DNA from 2 places in the Clostridium sp. 7_2_43FAA genome. Region 1 is predicted to be linked to the other one. Evidence: a T-box and tRNA genes for the amino acid it is inferred to sense, from the RefSeq annotation. Region 1 holds a T-box; the other holds one or more tRNA genes.
What was found. The T-box of region 1 lies ahead of gltX (glutamate--tRNA ligase). A T-box ahead of a tRNA ligase gene usually reads a tRNA of that ligase, here a tRNA-Glu.
Positions count from the first base shown of each region.

Region 1 (12,399 bases):
CAATTCTACCCATTCCAGAATCCATAGCTATATGAATATTAACAGTTTTATTTAAAGCGTTTGCTTTATTATTAAGATTCATAGCAAATTCATAAGTTGATATTGTTGGTTCAACATCATATTCAAGTAGTGCATCTATTGCATAATCTTCACTAATTCCAAGGAGCATTATAGGAGCTTTAATTTCATTTTCCCTAAGCTCAATTGCTTCAACTATATTAGCAACTGCAAGCCTATTAATGCCGTGATTAAGTAAAACTTTTGATATTTCTACTGCACCATGCCCATATGCATTTGCTTTTACGACTCCAATTATTTCACTATTACCAGATTTTTTCTTTATTTGATCTATGTTATATATTAAATTATTTAAATTAATTTCTGCCCAAATTGGATGTAATAAATTCATATCTAAATCCTCGCTATCATTGACTTATTAGTAATACCACTGATACTATTATATACATAAACTGATTCTTTGATAAGTGTCAGTTTAGATTAATTTAGTAAGGTCAGTTTTATAAATATAAAAGGAGATAATATGGAATTTATTAATATTAATTTAGATCAAAACAGTAGAGTTCCTTTATATATACAATTATATGATTTTATAAAAAAGGAAATTCAAAGTGGTAGGTTAGAATCAAATAGCAAGCTACCATCAAAGAGAAAGCTTTCTAAGCATTTAGAAATTAGCCAAAATACAATAGAATCAGCATATGAACAACTTATTACAGAAGGATATATAATATCAAAACCTAAAAGAGGATATTATGTATCGGAGCTGCAAGGAGTAATAAATATTAGCCAAATTAATGATAAAGATGATAATAAAAAAGTAGTTAAAAAAAAGTATAAATATGAGTTTTTTTCAAGCAGAGTGGATTTAGAAAGCTTTCCTTATGCAACATGGAGAAAAATAAATAAAGATATAATAAATCAGGAAAATAAAAATTTATTACAAATAGGACATTCTCAAGGAGATAGAAATTTAAGGGAAGCTATTTCTAATTATTTAAGGTTTTCTAGGGGAGTTAATTCAACTGCTGATAATATAGTTATTGGAGCAGGAACAGAGTATTTAGTTCAAATATTAATAAATATTTTAGGTAGTGATAAGAGTTATGGTATGGAAGAACCAGGTTATTATAAAATAAGAAAAATATTAAAGACACATAAAATAGAAGCTAACCCTATAAATATAGATGGTCAGGGTATAAGTATAGAAAATCTTAATAATAGCAATGTAGATATAATTCATATAACACCATCTCATCAATTTCCTACAGGAGCTATAATGCCAATAAGTAGAAGAATGCAACTTTTATCTTGGGCAAATGAAAAAAGTAATAGATATATAATTGAAGATGATTATGATAGTGAGTTTAGATTTGAAGGTAAACCAATACCTGCACTTCAAAGTTTAGATACTATGGAGAAGGTCATATATTTAGGAACTTTTTCTAAATGCTTTGCACCTTCAATTAGAATAGGATATATGGTTTTACCTAATGAATTAATTAAAATATATAGAAAGAATTTTAGTTTTCTTACTTGCACAGTTTCAAGGATAGATCAACAATCTTTATTTAGATTTATGGAAGATGGGTATTTTGAAAGACATTTAAACAAAATGAGAAATATATATAAGAAAAAAAGAGAGCTTTTAGTGTCATTAATAAAAAAACATCTTAAAGGAAGTGAAATAATAGGTACTAACTCAGGTTTACATTTATTATTAAAGGTTAATAATGGAATGACAGAAGAGCAATTAATTAAAAAAGCAGATAAGAAAGAAATAAAGATATTAGGTTTATCTAATTCATATTCAAATATGAAAATTAATGCAAGTGTAGTTTTTTTAGGGTATGCTAGTTTAACTAATAAAGAAATAGAAGAAGCAGTAATATTATTAAAAGAAGCCTGGGAACTATAATAAATAAGTGATTAATAAAATAATATATAGACATAATAATATAAGCGGATAAAATACTCATTTGTAAGGAGCATGTATTATGTCTTATATTAATTTTAAAGAAGAAGTATATAAAGCTAAAATACAATTCGAAAATAGAACTAAAAATAATGAGAGATTATTTAATCAAATTAAGAAAGATAAAAATATATCTAGTAATTATATTCCAAATGAAAAGTATAGTTTTAAAGAGTTTAATGGTAGTATTTTAGGTGGAGGGCATCCTAAAAGTGAAGATGAATTTCAGGAGATAAGTTATACAGATATAATTTGTACGAAATTTATAAATTGCAAATTTTCCAATATAAAATTTAAGGGATGTAAGTTTATAGGATGCTATTTTATAAATTGCGACTTCATAGGTGGGGGTGCAGTTTTTGATGAATGTATTTTTATTAAGCAAGAAAGTGATACGACACCTAATCTAAATAAGGAAGATAATTTTTCGTGTGAATTTAATGAATGTAATGTATATGCAAAATTCTTAAATTGTGATATAGGACATATCATTTTTAATAAGTGCAATTTAAGAAATACTAATTTTGAATTAAATGATATGACAAGTGGAATTATATTTAATTGTGATTTAAAGAAAATAATAATAATAGATACTGATTTATCTGGTGCTAAAATAGTAAATTCATATATAGAAGACTTAGAATTTAGGGATAAATATAAAAGTAAGTTAGATGAAAAAACATTTATAGATAAAATAAAATTAAGAAAGAAAAATAGAGATGAATATGAAGGTATATATACAGTATATGAAAATATAGCAGATAAATTTAAGGAAAATAACTTAGTTAATAATTTTGGTGAGTATTATTTTTTGTGTAGAAAAACACAAAGAAAGGTTTTAAAACCTATCCCAAGAATAATGTCATTTTTAGGATTAGTAACTTGTGGATATGGAGAAAGACCATTATATGCAGCATATTTTTCACTTTTTGTAATATTTGTATTTTCGATTTTATATTTGATTTTTGGAATAAAAGTAGATGAACAAATTGTTAGATATTCATTTTTAGAAAATGGTCATACATTTAGAGAATTTTTAAGGGATTATAACGAAAGCTTAAATTTAAGTGTAGGTATGTTTGCAGCAGTAGGACTTAATGAGGCTCAACCAGCTCCGATTTCTTATATGCTAAGTAATATAGAAATGTTATTAGGAGTCTTAATGATGGGAATAGGAACTGGAGCATTAGTAAAAAAGATAGTAAGATAAATATAAATATAGTTATAAATATAAGGAATATTATAAAATATAAAAGCTAAGTAGTTACTAGAAATAAATTTAAAGTACCTACATAATTAAGACTAATTAAAATATTCGAATAACAAGAGGTGTTTTTAACACCTCTTTTAGTTTTAAATTAACAATTTAAATTATTATCTAATTCTCTAAGTATTAATTTTGTAACATCTTAAGCTACCTTATCTATAAAATTACACATTAATCTTTATGAATTATTTTTTTTATTTAATATAGTTTTTTCCTATAGAGTGAGTACTTTTTCTATACATAATTTAATGACAATTCCTATAAAATATTATGTAAAATCAATTTAAGAATATATAAAGTTAAATAATAACATAAAATAAGAATATATTGTTTTTCGATAAAAAAAACTTGATAAACGATTTATTGAATGTTAATATATTTATTAGAAAAGGAGAGATTATTATGAATTTAAAAGACGAAAAGAATTTATCTAAGGTACTATCTATTATACTTAATATTACAATAGTTTTTGGAATAGCTCTTACTGGTGGAGTATTCTATATTACATTTTATAAAAGAGGAATACAAGATATTGTCATAAATAAAGGGATAGTTATAGTATTATTAGTTATTGGTATTAGCAGTTTATTTTATATAGTATTTCAGCTTAAAGGAATAATAAATACATTAATAATTGGAGATCCATTTGTCAGATCAAATGCAATTGCTTTCAAGAAAATATCATCATCATCATTAGTAATAGCTTTATGTTATTTTATTAATTTATTTATAAATTCAAATTTTAAAGAGTTTAAATTTATATATGTAGATAATATGGGGATTCATACAGATATGGAAGTATTTATATTTTTATTTGCATCAGCTTTTATATTTATATTAGCAAAGGTTTTTGATAAGGCAGTTACGTTCAAAGAAGAAAATGATTTAACTATATGATGAAGGAGAATAGTATGGGAATAATCGTAAATTTAGATGTTATGATGGCAAAAAGAAAAATTTCATTAAATGAGTTAGCAGAAAGAGTGGGTATAACTAATGCTAACCTTTCTATATTAAAAAATAATAAAGCAAAAGCAATTAGATTTTCTACTTTAGAAGCTATTTGTAGAGAACTTAATTGTCAACCAGGGGATATATTGGAATATATAAGTGAATAATGGAGGTGTAGAAAATATGGTCAATACTGTAGCTTTAGTTTTAGTGAAAGGAGAAAAAATCCTTTTATTAAAACGATCAAAAAATCGATTCCCTATAATAGGAATGAAAAATGAAGAAACACCAGAAGAGTGCATTGAGAGATGGAAAGAAGGAAGAATAGAATTTGAAGATTCTCCAATTATTAATTATAACAAGAAGATTCATATAGAAGACTATAATGTTAGTTTAATGTTTATTGACGCTACTAATTCAGAAGTAAAATTAATAGATGAAAGTTTAGTATTTGAAGAATGTAGATGGGCAAATAACATTAATAAAGTGGAAAATGATCTTATTATAAATGTTTTAGATCAATGTAGAATAAATAATTATGAATCTTTAGCAGTTGACTCATTAAAAGAATTTATAAATATGAATAGTAAATATAAAATAAGAAATTCTAAAATAGATATTGAAAAACAAAAAATGGATACTAATAAAGCATTAATTCTTATAGCCTTCTCTTTAGGTGTTGGAATATTATTCTCAAAGTTTATTTTTGGATATTTAGGTATTTCAGTTGCTGTTTTAACAATTTTAATGACGATAATTTTTATGTTAATTGTAGGAGTAAAAAATAAAAGTTTTCTTGGGTATTTCTTTGTAGCATCTAGTATAATTTTATCATTTACTTATGGTATTTTTACAAATGAATTCTTCAGAGTGTTAAATTTATTGGTTATACCAATTTCGCTGTTTTCAGGATTTTTATTATTAACATTTAAAAATATTGAATTCAAGTTAATAGGTTTTGGAACATCATTTTTAGAAATAATTATAGGACAATCGCTAAGCAATTCAACTAAAATCCCTTCAGTATTAAGAGAAACATTAAAAAAAGGGAATATTAAAAAAGAAAATAATCATATTAAATCAATATTAATTGGATTACTTATATCAATACCTTTAATTATAATACTCGGTATCTTACTTGCAGGTGCAGATGAGATATTTAGTTATTATTTAGCAAATATATGGAGATATCTTAATATAGAAAATATTTATGACTTTATATTAAAAGCCATTATAGCAATAATAATAATGTTTTTAGTATTTGGGTTATTCTATAGTTTAAATTGTACAGAGGTAAGAGATGTACAAAATAATTCAATAAAAAAAGATTTTAATTCAACAACAATAATTACTATATTAATTTCAATAACTATACTTTATTTAGTATTTACTAAAATACAAATTTCATATTTATATTTAAATAAGGCTTTACCAGCTGGATTTAATTTTGCTGACTATGCTAGAGATGGTTTCTTCCAACTAGTTGCATTAGTAATAGTAAATTTATCAATGATAACAATAATGAATTTTAAAACATCAGCAAATAATAGAAGAGTAAAAAATGTTTTGAATTCTTTATATAGCATAATAACAGTACTAACTATAAATATGGGGGCTTCTGCTATATATAAGATGAACTTATATATAGAGGAATTTGGATATACTAGATTAAGAATTTTAGTTCAAGCATTTACAGTTTTCTTATGTATTTCTTTAATTATATTACTTGCATTTATATGGAGAGGAAAGTATTTGTTTAAGCCAACAGCAATTGTGGGATTAACTATATATTTATGTTTGAATTATATTAATATAGATAATTATATAGTAAGGCAAAATATAAATATAATTAATACGAAACATGAAATAGATGATAGATATTTGACTAGATTATCCTTAGATGCTCAGGATGCAGTAAAAGAAGGCTATGATAAAGGTTTAATAGAAAGCAAGTATTATTACGATTGGTATAATAAAAGGGCTATTACTAAACACTGGTATGAATATAACTACTTTAATAATAGGATTTTTAAATAAAAAACTAATTATTTTAAAATTAATGTAATAAGATTTAAGCTTGAATAAAATTTATTAGGAATTTATTCAGAAGATATAAACAATAGAAAATGATAAAGGACCGCCTAAAAGAAACGATAATCTAAATAAGTTAAGGGGGGATTTTATGCAGATTCAAAGAATAAATAATTGGGATAATCCAATATATAATAGGCTTAAAGAAGCTTCACAAAATCAAAAGAAAGAAAAAGTTGAAGAGAGAAAAAGTGTAGCTGTAGAAAAAAGTTCAAATCAAATAATAAAAAACTTGCAGCGATTAAAAGAGGATTTTAAAGAACAAAAAATAGAACTTCAAGAAACTGAAATGGATCCTAAAGAAAAGAGAATGAAGCTTGAAGAGATAAATAAAAAAATTGCTGAAGTAGAATCTGAAATACAACAAATGAGACTGATAGAAAAAGAAAAAGAAGCTTTAGAAAAACAGAATAAGTTAGAAGAAAAAAATAAAAAGGATGAAAGTATTAATACTAAAAACAGAATAAAATTTAATGAAAATAGTGATGGAGTAATAGTTGAAGAGAGTTTGAAGAAATTAATATCAGCTAGGCATAAATTAAGAAATGCAAATGATTTTGGTAAAACTAAAGCAGCTATGGAAGTAGAAAAAGGATACTTAGAACTTAGTGGAAATGAAAATTCATTTGTTAATAAGCAATATACTAAATTAACTAAAGGAATAAAAGGAATAGAAAATAGAATTTTATATGAAGTAGGAAAAGTTAATAAAGAAGTTAATAATAATTATAAAGATAAAGAAGCTTTTAAAGATGATAGTAGCGAGGAATAAAGTGTAAATTATTTACGAAGTTATTTTCTTCATTTTTAATTGGGCATATATAAGTTTGTGTTACTCTCAGGGAGGGATAAAATCAAACTTATATATGCTCAATTTTTTTGTTTATTACTTATAGTGATATGTCAGACTATAAGTTTAAAAATTATAAAGTTATCCTATTAAATTATCCCTAAATCAAATTTTAACTTAAGAATTCTTAATACAGACTCATTTATACGTTCTTCTTGAATTTCTCCAGCTCTTATAGATTCTAGCACAGATGGTATTTGCACATCAAAATCAGAGGCTATTATTAAGTCATTACCAGCAATTATGGCTAATACTGCAGATGTAGAATCACCAATATATTCTTTTATAGCACTCATTTGTAAATCATCAGTCATAATTACTCCATCAAATTTTAAATCATTTCTAATGATTTTATGAACACTCGGAGAAAGTGATGCAGGAAGATTTGCATCCATTGACTTTACGATATTATGAGATACTAATATACTACTAGCTCCTGCATCAATTCCAGCCTTAAAAGGTAGAAAATCAGAATTTTGAAAGCTTTCATAACTCCTTTCATCGACAGATATTCCAGTATGAGTATCTACATTGTTTCCATAACCAGGAAAGTGTTTTAATGCAGATCCTATTTTATTTTCATTCATAGTATTTACTACTGTTTCAATATACTTAGATGTTTCTAAAGCATTCATGCCAAAAGTTCTAGGATAAATAAAATCATTTGGATTTACTGATACATCGCATACGGGTGCTAAATTCATATTAATTCCTATGCTTTTTAATAGTTCAGCTTTTTCTTTAGTATCGCTGGCTATTAATGGGTATCCACCTTCATTATATAATTCTTGAGGTGAATAAAAAGGAACAGCCCTAAATTCAGGATACCAACTTAACCTATTAACGATTCCACCTTCTTCATCTATTCCGATTAGAAGTTTTATTTTTGAGTTGCTTTGATAATTTGATAATGTTTGAGTTAAAGATTCTTTAGTTTCATCCTTTATATTATTATCAAATAAAATAAATCCTCCAACCTTATAGTTTTGTAAATCTTCAAGTGCACTATCTTTCATACACCTAATAAAAAACATTTGTCCAATTTTTTCCTCTAATGTCATAGTAGACAATAATTCTTTTGCCTTTTTTAAGTTGATATCTTCATTAGGGAACTGATTTTGATTATTATTTGAATTATTATCTGAGCCGTTATCTATAATTGAATCAAAGATTTCTTCTCCGTTTGTGTTTTCATTTGTTTTTTTAGAATTAAAATATTTATAACTTACAATAAAAGAAGCTATAAATAACAAAATGATAGAAATAACTAAAATTGATTTTTTCATATTATGTCTCCAATACTTTTAAAGTTTTTATACAAAATTGCAATATAGATTTTAAATTTATCTTAAATATATAACTTAGGATAATTCTTAATTAAAGATACTTTTTAGCAATTTATATATTATTAATTATAACTATATTATATGTATATATACACAATTGGGTAATTTTTATTGATTTTATATAGAGTTTATATTTTAAGTTTTAATTGAAAATCATGTTTTCACCTAATTAAATTTAACTTATATAATAATATTGATAATAAATTTTTAGAAGTGAAATAAAATGAGTAGTTTAATACTTTATTTAGCAGCAGCTATATTATTTTTAATATCATATAGAAAAGATAAGGAAAAAACTAAGAAGGCATTGTTAAAAGGATGGAAGTCAATAGAAAATATATTGCCTCAATTTTTAGGCATAATCTTAATAGTTGGTTTAACCCTTGCAATATTAAAGCCAGAGACGATATCTAATATAATTGGAGGTAATAGTGGTATATTTGGAGTACTTTTGTCTGCAGTCTTAGGAAGTATTGCAATGATGCCTACATTTGTTGCATTTTCTACAGGAGATATGTTACTTAAAAATGGAGCAGGTATAGCCCAAGTTGCAGCTCTCATATCAACTCTTACTTTAATCGGGATAATTACAATTCCTTTAGAAGCTAAGCATATAGGAAAAAGGGCAGCAATTTATAGGAATATATTAGCTTTTGTTTTTTCAATAATAGTAGCATTTTTTGTTGGAATGGTGGTGACAATTATATGATAAAAGCTTTAGTTAAAAGATATTCTTTTTTTATTATATTACTTATAGTAACGGTAATAGTAACAGTCTTTAATAAAGAGTTAGGGATAAAGTCATTTGGCATAGCTTTATCAAGTTTTAAACAAATGACTGAAGTAGTACCTCCAATAATGATAATGCTTGGTCTTATGGATGTTTGGATTCCAAGAGAAACTATGATGAAATACATGGGAGACGATTCAGGTATAAAAGGAATTTCTCTTGCTATGTTGATAGGATCAATAGCAGCAGGGCCAATGTATGCAGCTTTTCCATTTACAAAAGTTCTTCTAAAAAAAGGAGTTAAATTTAGCAATATAATAATATTTATGAATGCTTGGTGTGTAACTAAAATATCTACATTAATGTTTGAGTTTTCTTCACTAGGATATAAATTTACTTTAGCAAGACTTTTGATTGATATACCTGGAGTAATAATAATGGGGTATTTAGTTCAAGTATTAATGCCCAAAAATGAGTTGGATAGACTTTATAGTGATAATTTAGATTGAAAAAATAATGTTATGAAATGAATAGTATAAAATTATTTACAAATGATAAATGTATAGTTATAATGTTTATGATAAACTATAAATAATAAGCTATGAAAGAGAAAAGTAGATAGATAGTCATTTTACAGAGATTTAAGCAGGGGTGGAAGCTTAAAAATTGATGCTATTGAAGGAAGCTCCGGAGCTATAAACTGAAACAGCATATTAAAAAAATTGCCAGTAGGTTTATGGGATTCTTCCCTTAAAGAGAATGAGTGGATTAATTTTAACTAATTAATCAATTTAGGTGGTAACGCGGAATTTTGTCTTTCGTCCTAATATTTATAGGATGAAGGGCTTTTTTATTTATATAAAATTTTAAACTACGGAAGGAAGATGAATATGAGTTTTGAAAAATTAGCAGAATTAATATTTCCAAATGTTGATAAAACACCAGAAGATTATGTTGCAATGTATCCAAAAAGAAATTTAAAAGAAGGTGCAGTCGTTACAAGATATGCACCATCACCAACAGGCTTCCAACATATTGGAGGGGTTTTTGCAGCTTTAATAAATGAAAGATTAGCAAGCCAAAGTGAAGGTGTTTTCTTCTTAAGAATAGAAGATACTGACCAAAAAAGAGAAGTTGAGGGTGCTATAGAAGATACAATTCAAACAATGCACAATTTTGGAATGGACTTTAACGAAGGAATGACTGGAGATAAAACATCTAAAGGTGAATATGGTCCATATAGACAAAGCGAAAGAGCTGACATTTATAGAGCTTTTGCAAAAGATTTAATCAAAAAAGGATTAGCATATCCAGCATTTGATACAACAGAAGAATTAGCAGAGCTTAGAGAAAAGCAAACTGCAGCTAAAATAACACCAGGATATTATGGTGAATTTGCTAAGGATAGAAATTTAACTCCTGAAGAAGCAATGGAAAAAATAAATAATGGTGAAAGCTACATAGTTAGATTTAAGTCACCAGGAAATGTAGAAAATAGAGTAGAATTCCATGATTTAATAAAAGGGGATATAAGTTTCCCAGAAAATAATCAAGATATAGTTATAATAAAGGGAGATGGACTTCCAACTTATCATTTCGCACATGCTATAGATGATGCATTAATGAGAACTACTCATGTTATAAGAGGTGAAGAATGGCTTTCATCATTACCTATACACGTACAATTATTTGATACATTAGGTTTTGAAAGACCAAATTATGCTCATATACCAACAATAATGAAAAATGATAATGGTTCAAAGAGAAAATTATCAAAGAGAAAAGATGCTGAAGCCGCAGTTTCATATTACAAAGAAGTTGGATATCCAATGGTATCAGTAATAGAGTACTTATTAAACATAATAAACTCTACATTTGAAGATTGGAGATCAGAAAATCCTAGCTTAGATTATCATGAATTTGAAGTTGCTTTAGATAAGATGAGTAAATCAGGAGCATTATTTGATATAGTTAAATTAAATGATGTAAGTAAAGAAGTTATTTGCAAAATGAAAGCAGATGTAGTTTATGATTACTATACAGCTTGGGCTAAAGAGTTCGATAAGGAAATGTACGATTTAGTAAAATCTAATGAAAAGATGTCAAAAGAAATCTTCAATATAGACAAAGAAGGTCCAAAGCCAAGAAAAGACTTTGCTAAGTGGGATGAAGTAAGAGGAAAAGTGGATTACTTCTTTGATGAATTATTCAATAAGGAAACAGCAGAAAATGTTGAGCTTCCAAAGACTTTAAGCTTAGAAAATGCAAAAGAAATAATTAAAGTATATAAAGATAAATTCAACTTTAATTCAGGAAGCCAAGAAAATTGGTTTGAAGAATTAAAGGTTATTGGAGCAGAACTTGGATACTGTGCAAATAGAAAAGAATATAAAGCAAATCCAGATGCATTTAAGGGAATGATTTCTGATGTTGCTGGAGCTGTAAGAGCTGCTTTATCTCATAGAAGTAATACTCCAGATCTTTATACTATTATGCAAATATTAGGTGAAGATAAGGTAAGATCTAGATTTGAGAATTTTTTAAATCTATAGTAGGAATATTCGAAAAAGAATAAGAAAAATTTTGATTTCTGATTATAATAAAAAGGGGGTCGCGTTACGCGACGCCCTTTTTGAATATTTTATATAGATTAAATTATATATGAAAATAAAAATAATTTAACAATGAAGCTTAAAATTATTTAAAGATGTATATAATTTGAATATTATTATAAAACATATAAATACTTATAAGAAAATCGAAATAAAGTATGAAAAAATTAGTTTTATAATATTACAATTGCAGATATTAAATATTAGTTAATAATTTTAAAAAACTAAAAATAATTATTGAAATTGATGTATATTATTATGTAAAATTATATTAATGAATATAAAAGGAGATGAACATATGGAAAATTATGATGTAGTTTTAGATTTCTTTACTAAAAACGATAAGCCATTAAATGCTACTGCAGTTGCAGAAGGAACAGGAATAGACAAAAAAGAAGTTTCAAAGGTTATGGATAAACTTAAAAAGGAAGAAAAGATTTATTCTCCAAAAAGATGTTATTGGCAAATAAAGAACGACTAAAATGCTTTAAAAGGACTATTTAAATTAAGTAGTCTTTTTTTATTTACAAGGAATTATTATAATTTAAAATCTTGAAAG
Region 1 covers NZ_JH815222.1:424,353-436,751, forward strand. The annotation lists gene alr (alanine racemase) at 1-409, opposite strand, end outside; gene CSBG_RS03570 (PLP-dependent aminotransferase family protein) at 542-1,936, shown strand; gene CSBG_RS03575 (pentapeptide repeat-containing protein) at 2,016-3,203, shown strand; gene CSBG_RS03580 (DUF2975 domain-containing protein) at 3,663-4,157, shown strand; gene CSBG_RS03585 (helix-turn-helix transcriptional regulator) at 4,172-4,378, shown strand; gene CSBG_RS03590 (DUF4173 domain-containing protein) at 4,395-6,248, shown strand; gene CSBG_RS03595 (hypothetical protein) at 6,394-7,074, shown strand; gene CSBG_RS03600 (glycoside hydrolase family 3 N-terminal domain-containing protein) at 7,242-8,438, opposite strand; gene CSBG_RS03605 (hypothetical protein) at 8,722-9,207, shown strand; gene CSBG_RS03610 (permease) at 9,204-9,737, shown strand; T-box leader at 9,821-10,057, shown strand; gene gltX (glutamate--tRNA ligase) at 10,119-11,780, shown strand; gene CSBG_RS03620 (MarR family transcriptional regulator) at 12,139-12,321, shown strand.

Region 2 (12,399 bases), on a different contig from region 1:
GCGATCAATTCTTAAATCTATTTATAGATTTAAATGATTTAATAATATCACCTTCTGAAGATCATTATATAACACTTGTTGAAGATTTTATTAGCTTAGGAATTACTTTAGGTTATTCAGAATCTAAAATTAAAGAATCATTTATTTAATATATAATTAAAAACTTTCTATAATTAATAGGGAGTTTTTTTCATATTTCTCTTCTTTAAGTGGAATACTACTCCTGAGGTGATTTAATATGCTAGCAATTATATATGCAATAATATCAGGAATATCTATGACACTGCAAGGCGTATTCAATACTAAATTAGAAGAGAAGGTTGGAACCTGGGAAACAAACGTCATAGTTCAAGCCACTGCATTAGCTTTAACATTAATTATTGTAATGTTCTTTGGAAAAGGAAGCTTTAAAGCAGTGAAGGAAGTAAATAAACTCTATTTACTCGGTGGTGTCCTTGGTGTAATAATTATTTTTACTGTTATGAGAAGTATTGGTGCAATGGGAGCAACATTAGGAATTGCTGTAATACTAGTTGCACAGTTAGCTTCTGCTGGAGTTGTAGATGCATTTGGCTTATTTGGAGCCGAAAAAATATCATTCCATCTTAAAGAGTTTATTGGAATAGCTATAATGATATTAGGAATAGTTATATTTAAATGGAGAGGTTAATACTTCTCCTTTTTTTATATAATAAATTATAACATTAACAAAATTGATACTTTTAATATACTATATATTGTAATCAATTTTAGGAGCATAGTATGTTTTCTTCTAATAAAAAGTTAGATACAAATTTAAAGAGTTGTATGTTAGCAAAGCCCTATAATAATTATAGGATACTTATTAAATATAAAAGATTTCAGGATAACCTTATAAAGAAGATTATATCTTATAAAGGGGAAGTTATTAGCAATATAAAGCATTGCAATATAATATCCGCTAGACTAAATACTAGAGGTATTCAAAGATTATTAGAATATCCTGAAGTTGAATATATTTGCTTTGATGAATATTTATTTTTATGTGGCATGAGCGTTAGTACTGCAAATAAAGTAAGACTATCTAGCAAAACTAAAAGTACTGGTCATGGTATAGGTGTTGCAATCATAGATACTGGAGTTTATCCTCATCCTGATTTAGTTACTCCATATAATAGGATATCTATGTTTGTTGACTTGATAAATGGACTAAAATATCCATATGATGATAATGGCCACGGTACTTGTACCGCTGGAATAATTGCAGGAAATGGTGAAAAATCAAATGGTATGTATCGCGGAGTCGCTCCTGGATGTAATATATATTGCTATAAAGCATTTGATAAGAGTGGTAAGGGTTATATATCTGATATACTTCACTCTATGGAAATGATTTTCGAAGAGTCTGAAAAACATAATATTAAACTGTTATGTTTGCCATTTGAGCTTCTACATTATAATGTATTTCTGCAAAAATGTTTTGATATAATGGTTTCGTTAGTAAATAGTAAAAACATAACTTGTATAGTTCCAAGTGGTAGCAATAAAAATTTAGATGGGTCGATTACAGGAATTGCTTTATGTCCTAACTGTATAACAGTTTCAGGATATGACTCTACGTCCAAGGTAAAGCCTTATACTTATTCATCTATAGGATCATTAAAGAAAGATTTAAAACCTAATTTATGTGCAGCATGTGTTGATATAGTTTCTTTAAACTCTAACACTAATTACATTTCTGAAAAAGATGGTACTAAGCTTTATCCATCAAAACTTGATAGCTCATATAAAACATTTAGTGGTACTTCCTTAGCTGCCGCTTATGTAACTGGTGTTTGTGCTTTAATTTATGAAAACAATGAAAATTTAACTCCAAAAGATGTAACTTCACTTTTAAAAGTCTCATGTGAACCACTTGATATGCCAAAGAATTGCCAAGGTGACGGAAAAATAAATATAAACTCTATATTAAAATGAAAGGTACTAATTTAAGCACCTTTCATTTTATAATTTTTTATATTAAACTATTGTACAATATAATTAGTAGGATCTACCGGTTCATTATCTACTCTAAGTTCAAAATGTAAATGAGGTCCAGTACTAAATCCAGTACTTCCAATCGCCCCTATTATATCTCCCTTTTTAACCTTATCTCCTACCTTAACATAAAAGTCACTTAAATGACCATAATATGTAACCATATTATCTTCATGCTTAACTATTATTAAATTTCCATAACCGCCATCATTGTATTGTGCATAAATAACCTCTCCATCCATTGCAACTAATGCATCATCCCCTGTATTACCTGCAATATCTATTCCCTTATGAAAAGAGTTCCATCTCTCTCCATATCCAGAGGTCATGTATCCCCCCCTAGTTGGACTACTTAAAAAAGCAACTCCATAGTCATAGGGATTTTTTGTTCCTCTATATATCTTTTTACTAACTTGTTCCTTTATTACTTCTTCACTAACAACTTTAGTTTTTATTAGTTTGTTATTTTCATAAGTGACTTCTTTAACTTGTTTCTTTAATCCAATCTCTCCATATTCAACCTTACTTTCTCCTAAGTACATTGAATCACTTGGTATTATTATTGTATTAGGCTGAATCTTTATATTTTCCTCGCTAGTATATTTCACATTTAGCTTAATCTTACTCGACGCTTCGTGTGATAATTTATATATATAATTAGCTAGCTCATCATTTGTCTGTAATAAACCTACATCAAATCTACTTTCTTGTAAGTCTATATTACCACCTATTTCAAATGATAATATTGAATCCTCATTGATATTCATTTCATCTATAACTTTCTTCAGAACTAAATCTTTTATGCTAGCTATATTATCTTCCATTGAAGTATATCCTATTACTTTATTGTCTAATTTAACTTCATACCCATCTATCTTACCTGTTAATGCAACAAATAAATTTTCAAATACGTTATCAGATAGAGAATATCTTGAACTATTTAAGTCAATATTATTTAATGCCTCATTTGTATTTGCACTAACTTTAATAGAATTAATATTTATAACTAGAATAATACTAAATACCAGTAATACAACATATCTAGTTATTATTCTCGTGTCTCCTTTGATATCCATAAAATCTCCTTTCAGATTAATAATGTTAAGCAACACATCTATTAGTTTTCCCATATTTAGAAATAATATTCTTTTTATATATTCCGTAGTTTAGTTGAGCCTACTTCAGCACTTTGCTATAATTAACTTATTATACAATTAATCTTAGAAAGGTGGATGTAAATATGAGCACTTTTATGCTTAAATCAAAGCCTTTAAAATTTACTCCTGTCAGCAATGCATTTATTGAAAAATATATGCCTAAAGCTAGAGGGGAATTTATTAAAGTATATCTTCTTATGCTTAAATATAATTTTACAGGCGAAATTGGTGTTAATGCATCAATTTTAGCTACATCATTGAATTTATTAGAGTCTGATATAATAAATGCCCTTAACTACTGGAATGAAGAAGGAGTAATTAAACTAGTTCCAATAGACAAAATGGGAAACTTTGATATAGAATTTATAGATCTTTCATCTGAAAACACTGTTAATAAGAACGAAATTAATATATTAGCTGAGCTTTCAGATGAATCTAACAATGGTATGCTAAAAGATATAGAAAAATTATTAGGCAGACCACTATCCCCTAGCGAGTTCACAACTTATATAAGCTGGAAAAGGGACTTTAATTTTTCTTCAGAGCTTATACTACTACTTATAGAGTACTGTGCTTCTAAGGGAAAAACAAATCATAGATATATAGAAAAGGTTGCCTTGGCTTGGCATGAGATGAGCATAAAAACAATTGATGATGCTCAAAATTATATAAGAAAAACAGAGGATAAATGGGGTACCTATAGAGAAATCTTAAAATTCTTAGGAATTAGAAATACTGATATAATGAAACCTCAAGAAGATATGTTAGAAAAATGGACTACAAATTATAACTTTTCATTAGAAATAATAAAGAAAGCATGCGATATTTGCTTCCAAAGGTTAAACAGGGCTGATTTTAAGTATATAGATGGAATATTATCCAGTTGGAATAAAGATAACTTAAGAACATTAAAAGAAATTGAAGAAAAAGAAGTTTCTTATAAAAATTCATCTTCTAAAAAGAATTTTAACAATCAAAAGTCAAATTCATATGAAAAGCCTAAATTAAGATTCAATAACTTTAAAGGCCGTGACTATGATTATGACGATTTAGAAAAGAAATTATTAGGATGGGATAATGATGATTAAAGGATATGAAAAAGAACTAACATTAATATATGAAAATATACGACTTGAAGAGGAAAAAAACTTAGAAAAAAGACGTAAAGAAATAAAGCAAAAACATCCAGACATATTAGAATTAGATAATTTAATTCAGAAAAAATCCCTTAATTTAGCTATGTCAATTTTAAAGGGTTTAAATGAATTAGAGCTCAAAAATCTAAAAGAAGAAATAGTTGATCTTAGATTTAAAAAATATGAGGCTCTAGTGGCTAACGGATATGATCAAGAATATTTAACACTTCATCATAGATGCCCTAAATGCAAAGATCAAGGATATATCGGTAGTACAAAATGCATTTGCTATAAGAATAAATTAGTTAACCTTTACTATAAGGACTCTGATTTGCAAGATTCATTAAGAATTAATAACTTTAATAATTTTGATTTATCTTTATTTGCTAATTATAAAATAAGCGATGATAAATACACACCTAGAAAAAATATTGAAAATATTCTTGAGTATGTAAATAGAGATTTTATACCAAACTTCTCTAAAAGTGACGACAACATATTATTTTATGGTGATTCAGGAACCGGAAAGACTTTCCTAAGTTGCTGTGTGGCAAAAGAGCTCCTTGATAAAGGTTATTTAGTTGTTTATAGAAGTATAGATGAACTTATTAAAAATTTAAGAGAAATAAGATTTGAAAATAATTATAATTTAGAAGATCTTTTAATAAACTGTGATCTATTAATAATAGATGATTTAGGCGCAGAACAACTTACTGAATTCTCTGCAACAGAATTCTTTAATTTTCTCAATAAGAAACTATTAAGAAAGAAAAAGATGCTAATTTCTACAAACTTATCTTTACCTGATATAAGTAAGAATTATTCTGAAAGAATTTCTTCTAGACTCCTAGGGAATTTTAAGTTATATAAGTTTTATTCTGAAGATATAAGGATTCAATTAAATTTAAAGAAAAAATAAAAAGAGAGATGTATCAAAATAAATTTTGATATTAGCCTATAAAAAGGGAAGTTCGAATTCGAACTTCCCTTTTTGAGCATATATAAATAATAAATAAAACTTCTATTTAATCTTAAAAACATCCTTAAGCAAGTAAAATCAATGGTCTAAAAGAGGCTCACGAAACGTTATACCCTTACAAAAAACAAAAAAGACTCTAGATAATTCTAAAGTCTTCTGGAGCTGGCAATAGGAATCGAACCTACAACCTGCTGATTACAAGTCAGCTGCTCTACCGTTGAGCCATGCCAGCGCATGTTAATTTTTATCGCACTTTAAAGTGGCGACTCAGAAGGGGCTCGAACCCTCGACCTCCGGCGTGACAGGCCGGCACTCTAACCAACTGAGCTACTGAGCCAAATTTTATGGTGGAAACAACAGGGATCGAACCTGTGACCCTCTGCTTGTAAGGCAGATGCTCTCCCAGCTGAGCTATGCTTCCATAATGGTGACTCCTAGGGGAATCGAACCCCTGTTACCACCGTGAAAGGGTGGTGTCTTGACCGCTTGACCAAGGAGCCATGTTTCTTTTTGCTTTTCTCAACCGAGCTGTTCTGTCGGCGAGCACATTAACTATAATACATAAATTTTAATATAGTGTCAACACTTTTTAACAACTTTTTTTTTTATTTTTAAATTACTTTATTTATACGCGCATTTAAGTCAATAATTTAGTACCGTCATTATCGAACTTTACTACATTTATAACCTTTTCATATCTTAATAAATGGGATTGATTTTCTTTTATTTCTTTTTTTATTTTATTCATTTCAAAATTACAAAATTCTAAAAATTCTTCTTTCTTTATTTCTTCTATATTTATATTATAATTACTTTTCCTAAAATTTTGTCCACTAGCAATTATCCTTATAGGAATCTTATTATTTATTATACAGATTATCTCCTTTTCCCATATTCCTCTCTTATTTACTGAGTACTTATCCTTTAATAAGTTTATTTCCTCTACACACTCTTTAAATTGATTCTTAAAACTATCAAATAATATTTTATAAAATTGTACAGATATTCCCCTATTTAATTTTATTTTTAGAAAGTCCTTATTATTTATTAAAAATTCATCTACGTCTGATTCTGGAATGAATCTCAAATCCTTATTTAAAAATATATTAATTCCCTTAGAGTTAGGATAATTTACTACACATTGATCATAGTTCATTCTTCTTAACTTAAATTCTTTATTATAATCTTCATTATCTTCATTAATTACTTTAACTATCATAATTTCACCTCATTACTATATCTCATGTAATTTAAGCTAACCGTATTTCATTTATTCCTTATTTATTTATCTCTTTACTTATTTTATTATTCCATATTTATAAATTTATATTATATATATTTTTTTAATATTACAGTTTTAAAGAACTTATATTATAATGTGTATTAACTCATATTTACTGGTTTATATAATAGAATTTATATCTAAACTTAAGAGCTACTAAAAAATTTTACATATATAGAATATTATTATATTAACCAAAAAATTTATAATATGATAAAATTAAAATTATTAATTTATTAAGGAGATTTATTATGATTCATCATGATTTAATTATAGTTGGTGGTGGTGCTTCTGGCTTATCAGCAGCTATTACTGCTAAAGATTTTGGATTGGATGTTGCCATAGTCGAAGGTACTGATAGGATAGGAAAAAAAATATTAACTACAGGAAATGGTCGTTGTAACATCTCTAATAGAACAATTTCATTTCCTTTCCTTTCCTACCATAGCGAAAATCCTGGCTTTTTTACAAATGTTTTATCAAGTTTTAGTGTAAATGACACTGAAAATTTCTTTTTATCATTAGGACTTCCAATTGTAGAATTAAAAAATGGTAAAATGTATCCTAAATCACTTCAAGCATCTTCAGTTGTAGATATATTAAAATTAGCTTTAGAAGATCGAAGTATTCCTTTATACACAGATTGTAAAGTAAAAGATATCCACAAGAAAAATGTTTTTAAGTTATCCACAAGTAACGAAGAAAATAAGTTATTCACATGTAACAAATTAATTTTAGCTTGTGGAGGAAAATCAGCAGTGAAAACAGGATCTGATGGTTCTGCTTATAACTTAGCAAAATCATTTGGGCATTCAATAATTGAAACCATTCCTGGAATAGTTCAATTAAAGTTGAGTTACCCTTATTTAAAATCCATAACAGGAGTAAAATTTGATGGGTATGCAACATTATTAGTTGATGGTGAACCCATAAGAAAAGAATTTGGAGAAATTCTCTTTACTGATTACGGAATATCAGGCCCTCCAATTCTTCAAATTTCAGGTCATGCATCTAAAGCTTTATTAAAGAAAAAAAACATTGAAATTATTGTAGATATGATGCCTAATCAATCATTATCTGAAATAGAAGATTTTATGGAAAGTCATTTTGCAATGTTTTCTCATAGACCTGTTATAAATTCTTTAATTGGAATAGTAAATAAAAAATTAATTCCAACGTTATTAAAGGAAGCTAAGATAGAAAATTTACATAAGCCTTGCTATGACTTACAGTGGGATGAGAAAAAAAGACTTATTAACTTATTAAAGAATTGGAAATTTAAATGTATTGATACTAATGGATTCAATCAAGCACAAGTTACTATTGGAGGAATAAACACTAAAGAGGTTGATCCAAAAACACTTGAATCTAAGCTAGTTAAAAATTTATATTTTTGTGGAGAAATACTAGATGTAGATGGCGACTGTGGTGGCTTTAATCTCCATTGGGCTTGGAGTTCAGGAAATTTTGTTTCAAAAAATATAGCTAATTCTTAATATAAAAAAAGGAGTAATAAACAATCAGCTTATTACTCCTTTTATAATCTAGCACTTATTCCAACGACCAATTAATCTCGTTAATTCTTTTCCATCAACAGTTTCTATTTTGTGAATAGTAACTATTTCATCTCCCTCTTCTACTCTAACATCTGTAAATACCTTAACTTCTTCGCCATATTTACATTCCTTCTCAAATGTTACCTTAACTTCACTTAATACATAATTATTTACAATATCTTCTGGTAATGTCTCAACAGCCCAATCAATGTATTTAGTATTATTTACATGCTTATTAAAATCTATATCTGTATATCTTATCTTGAAGTTTCTTTGATACTTATGTTCATCAATCTTTTCTAATCTAGGAAGCTTAAATTCCTCTTTCATATCGCCATCCACACCATAAACATTATATTGTTCCTGTGGTATTCTCATCATTCTTCTTTTTTCTAAGTTAACTAATAAAAATATAGCATTAGCAGATACAACTATATTTCCACTACTATCTTTAATTTCATAATTCCTCAAAGCATAAAATTTCTTAAACCCTACTGCTTCAGTTTTCACTGATAATTTTTCTCCATACATTGGATGTCTAAATACTTTTACATGATAGTTATAAAATACCCATGTCATATTATTTTCTAGTAAACTTTCCATACCTGAACCAAGCTCTTCTGATTGCTTTGTACCTATATCAGATAAAATATTTATTATAGTTGACATTGTACATCTTAAATTGCTATCTACATCATAATAATGCAATTCATATTCCTTACTATAACTTTTCCCCATAATATCCTCCTAATCCAAACATCAAAACCTTGTATCTCTACAGAGTTGATGTACTATTATAATTATAGCACTTTTTATATAATTTTGAAAAAACTATACTTAAAGATTCTTATAACTTCATTTTAATAGAATCTATTATAATTCAATTCATTGATTAATCTCTCTATATCTATTCCCTTTTTTATGCACATATCTTCTATTGTAATTCTACTATTACTACTAAAAATTCCACATCCTATCCCAAAGCTTAATAATATTTGTTCAACTTGAGGATTTTCTTGTATAGCCTCTAATACGGTCATATCTTTATTTATCATATACTCACCTCTACTATGTTTTCTTTTTATAGTATTAGTTTTATTTATATTATTATGTATAAGGTCATTTATACATATAAAATAAAAGGCCTATTTAACTAAATATAATCTAGTTAAATAAACCTTTCTCAATTTACATTATAGGATCTATAAAATTTTCTACAATATTACTTCTATCTAATGATAGTATATTTAAATAAGATATTGTATATGCTTGAATTGAATATTGTCCTATTATAGCTATTACTATCCCAACTAAAGGTATTACTTGAATGATAGCTAAAACTAATCCAATACCTATTGTTATTCCAGATATAGCTGCCAATTTCCCTATAGTTGACCAGAAATATCCCTTTTTAAATAGCATAAATGTTTCCCCTATTGCTTCAGTAATAGTTAAATCCCTTACTATTAGCATTGAAGTAAATAAAGATGTTAATGGTGTCACAATAACAATTATTGCAATTATTAAAGGAATTAATATTATTAATCCAATTCCAACAGTTAATAAAGCTAATAGCATTGTTAATAAGGCTATTACTACCACAAATGCAAAAGTCATTAACCAAACTAATATATTTAATCCTAAAATACTCCATTTTCTTTTCCAAACATATTTATTGGCAGATCTCCAACTTACTTCATTTCCTTTATTAGCATCATCTAGTATTTTAGTTATAATTCCATTTGCATATAACATCAATACTGATGATATTAATGCTATTAAAATTATAAGAAATATTGTTCCTATTCCTATGAACGGTATTGCTTCATCAAAATAAGAATATGAATACGAGTATGAGTATGAAATATTTATTAAGCTTGAAAAAACTATCCCTATTATTACTCCAAATAAAACTACAATTGTAGGAACGATAAATATTCCAATAACCTTTAAAATTTCTAACACATTATCTTTACATAAATTAAATGCTCTCGATAACATTTCTGAAACTGATAAATGAATTTTCCTCTCTTCCATAAATTCACCTCCTATATTTAAATCATATTAACATATATATTAATTTTACCACAATTTATTTACAATATTTATTAAATATATTCTTTTTTATACAATATCATAAATAATTAAGGAGAGTATTATAAAAGTTAATACTCTCCTATATATTTTATAATTCTTTTGTTACTCTTATTGTTTGATCTCTTCTTGGACCTACACCAACTATTGATATCTTTGTACCTGTAAGTTCTTCAATTCTTGTTAGATACTTTTTAGCATTTTCAGGCAATTCATCATAACTTCTAGCCTTTGCTACTTCTTCACTCCAACTATCGAACTCTTCATATATAGGTTCGCACTTTGCTAAATCATCTAAACTTGCAGGGAAGTAATCTATAACTTTATCATTAAACTTATATCCTACACAAATTTTAAGTTTTTCTAATCCAGCTAAAGTATCTATCTTAGTCACACATAATGATGTTAATCCTGATACTCTTACTGTTGTCTTTAATATGACAGCATCTAACCATCCACACCTTCTAGATCTTCCTGTAGTTACTCCATACTCATGACCCTTTTCTCTTATCCATCCACCGATTTCATTATCTAATTCAGTTGGAAACGGCCCCTTGCCAACTCTTGTTGTATATGCCTTTGCAATTCCTACTGCATTAGTAACCATGGTTGGTCCAATTCCAGAGCCACTAGCTACACCGCAAGCTGTAGTGTTTGATGATGTAACATATGGATATGTTCCATAATCTATATCTAAAAGCATTCCCTGAGCGCCTTCAAATAAAACTGTTTTATCTTGTTTTATTTCATCATATAACCTTACTGAAGTATCTTGTACATATGGTTTTAATCTTTCTGCAAGTTCTAGATATTCTGAAAGTATCTCATTATAATTTAATTCTTCTCCACCTAAGACATTTACTATATATTTATTTTTAGAATCTATATTTTCCTTTAATTTTTCTTTAAATATATTTTCCTTTATAAGATCACATACTCTTATTCCAGATCTTTCAAACTTATCTGTATAACAAGGTCCTATTCCTTTTCCTGTTGTACCTATGTCATTTTTCCCTCTAGCTTTTTCCTTTAGTTTATCTAAAATCTTATGATATGGCATTATAACATGCGCTCTATCACTTACTATAAGTTTTTCTGGTGTAACTTTAACACCCTCACCTTCTAGGTAATCTATCTCTGTAAATAAAGCCTTAGGATCTACAACAACACCATTTCCTATAATATTTAATTTATTATCATATAATATTCCTGATGGGATTAAATGAAGTTTATATTGCTTATCTCCAACTTCAACTGTATGACCCGCATTATTTCCTCCTTGGAATCTAACTATTACCTCTGCTTCTTCTGCAAGGTAATCCGTCATCTTTCCTTTTCCTTCATCTCCCCATTGAGCTCCTAGAACAACAAATGCTGACATTTACATTGCCTCCTTGTTAAAGGACCTATGAGTCCTTCATTAATAAAATTAATTAATATTAATCTCCACATAACATATTATCAAAGCATAAATGAACTTTCAACTAATTTGCGAATATTTTTTTGCATTAATTTAATATAATTCGTATAATGAAGATAGTAATTACTTATATTTTTGATTAAAATAAATAATTTATTCTATAAAAAGGAGTATTAATATGAATATTTATGAGAAATCCCTAAAATATCATGAAAACTTGAGAGGTAAAATTGAAATAACATCAAGATTTAAAATATCTAATGAAAATGATTTAAGTTTAGCATATACTCCTGGAGTAGCTGAACCATGTAGAAAAATACATAAAGATCCTAATGATGCCTATATCTATACAAGAAAATGGAATACTGTTGCAGTAATATCTGATGGAACAGCTGTGCTTGGATTAGGTGACATTGGTCCTTTAGCATCTCTTCCTGTCATGGAGGGTAAATCTATATTGTTTAAAGAATTTGGAAATGTAGATGCCTTTCCATTAGTTTTAGATACTAAAGATGTTGATGAAATAGTTGAAACAATTATAAGGATATCTAAAGGCCTAGGAGGAATAAATTTAGAAGATATATCTGCTCCTAGATGTTTTGAAATAGAAAAAAGACTTAAAGAAAAATTAGATATACCTGTTTTTCATGATGATCAACATGGTACAGCTATAGTTGTATTAGCAGGCTTAATAAATTCATTAAAATTAGTTAATAAAGATATTAAAAATATAAAAATTGTTATAAATGGTGCTGGCTC
Region 2 covers NZ_JH815220.1:95,171-107,569, forward strand. The annotation lists gene CSBG_RS00485 (dUTP diphosphatase) at 1-149, shown strand, start outside; gene CSBG_RS00490 (DMT family transporter) at 239-670, shown strand; gene CSBG_RS00495 (S8 family serine peptidase) at 763-1,956, shown strand; gene CSBG_RS00500 (peptidoglycan DD-metalloendopeptidase family protein) at 2,004-3,092, opposite strand; gene CSBG_RS00505 (DnaD domain protein) at 3,257-4,261, shown strand; gene CSBG_RS00510 (ATP-binding protein) at 4,254-5,228, shown strand; tRNA gene CSBG_RS00515 (tRNA-Thr) at 5,446-5,520, opposite strand; tRNA gene CSBG_RS00520 (tRNA-Asp) at 5,549-5,625, opposite strand; tRNA gene CSBG_RS00525 (tRNA-Val) at 5,634-5,709, opposite strand; tRNA gene CSBG_RS00530 (tRNA-Glu) at 5,714-5,788, opposite strand; gene CSBG_RS00535 (hypothetical protein) at 5,926-6,507, opposite strand; gene CSBG_RS00540 (NAD(P)/FAD-dependent oxidoreductase) at 6,822-8,066, shown strand; gene CSBG_RS00545 (acyl-ACP thioesterase domain-containing protein) at 8,115-8,864, opposite strand; gene CSBG_RS00550 (DUF1858 domain-containing protein) at 8,987-9,181, opposite strand; gene CSBG_RS00555 (hypothetical protein) at 9,315-10,163, opposite strand; gene CSBG_RS00560 (adenylosuccinate synthase) at 10,312-11,601, opposite strand; gene CSBG_RS00565 (malic enzyme-like NAD(P)-binding protein) at 11,819-12,399, shown strand, end outside.
Region 2: it has a tRNA-Glu gene. The T-box ahead of gltX (glutamate--tRNA ligase) is inferred to sense a tRNA for this amino acid. The anticodon was not compared.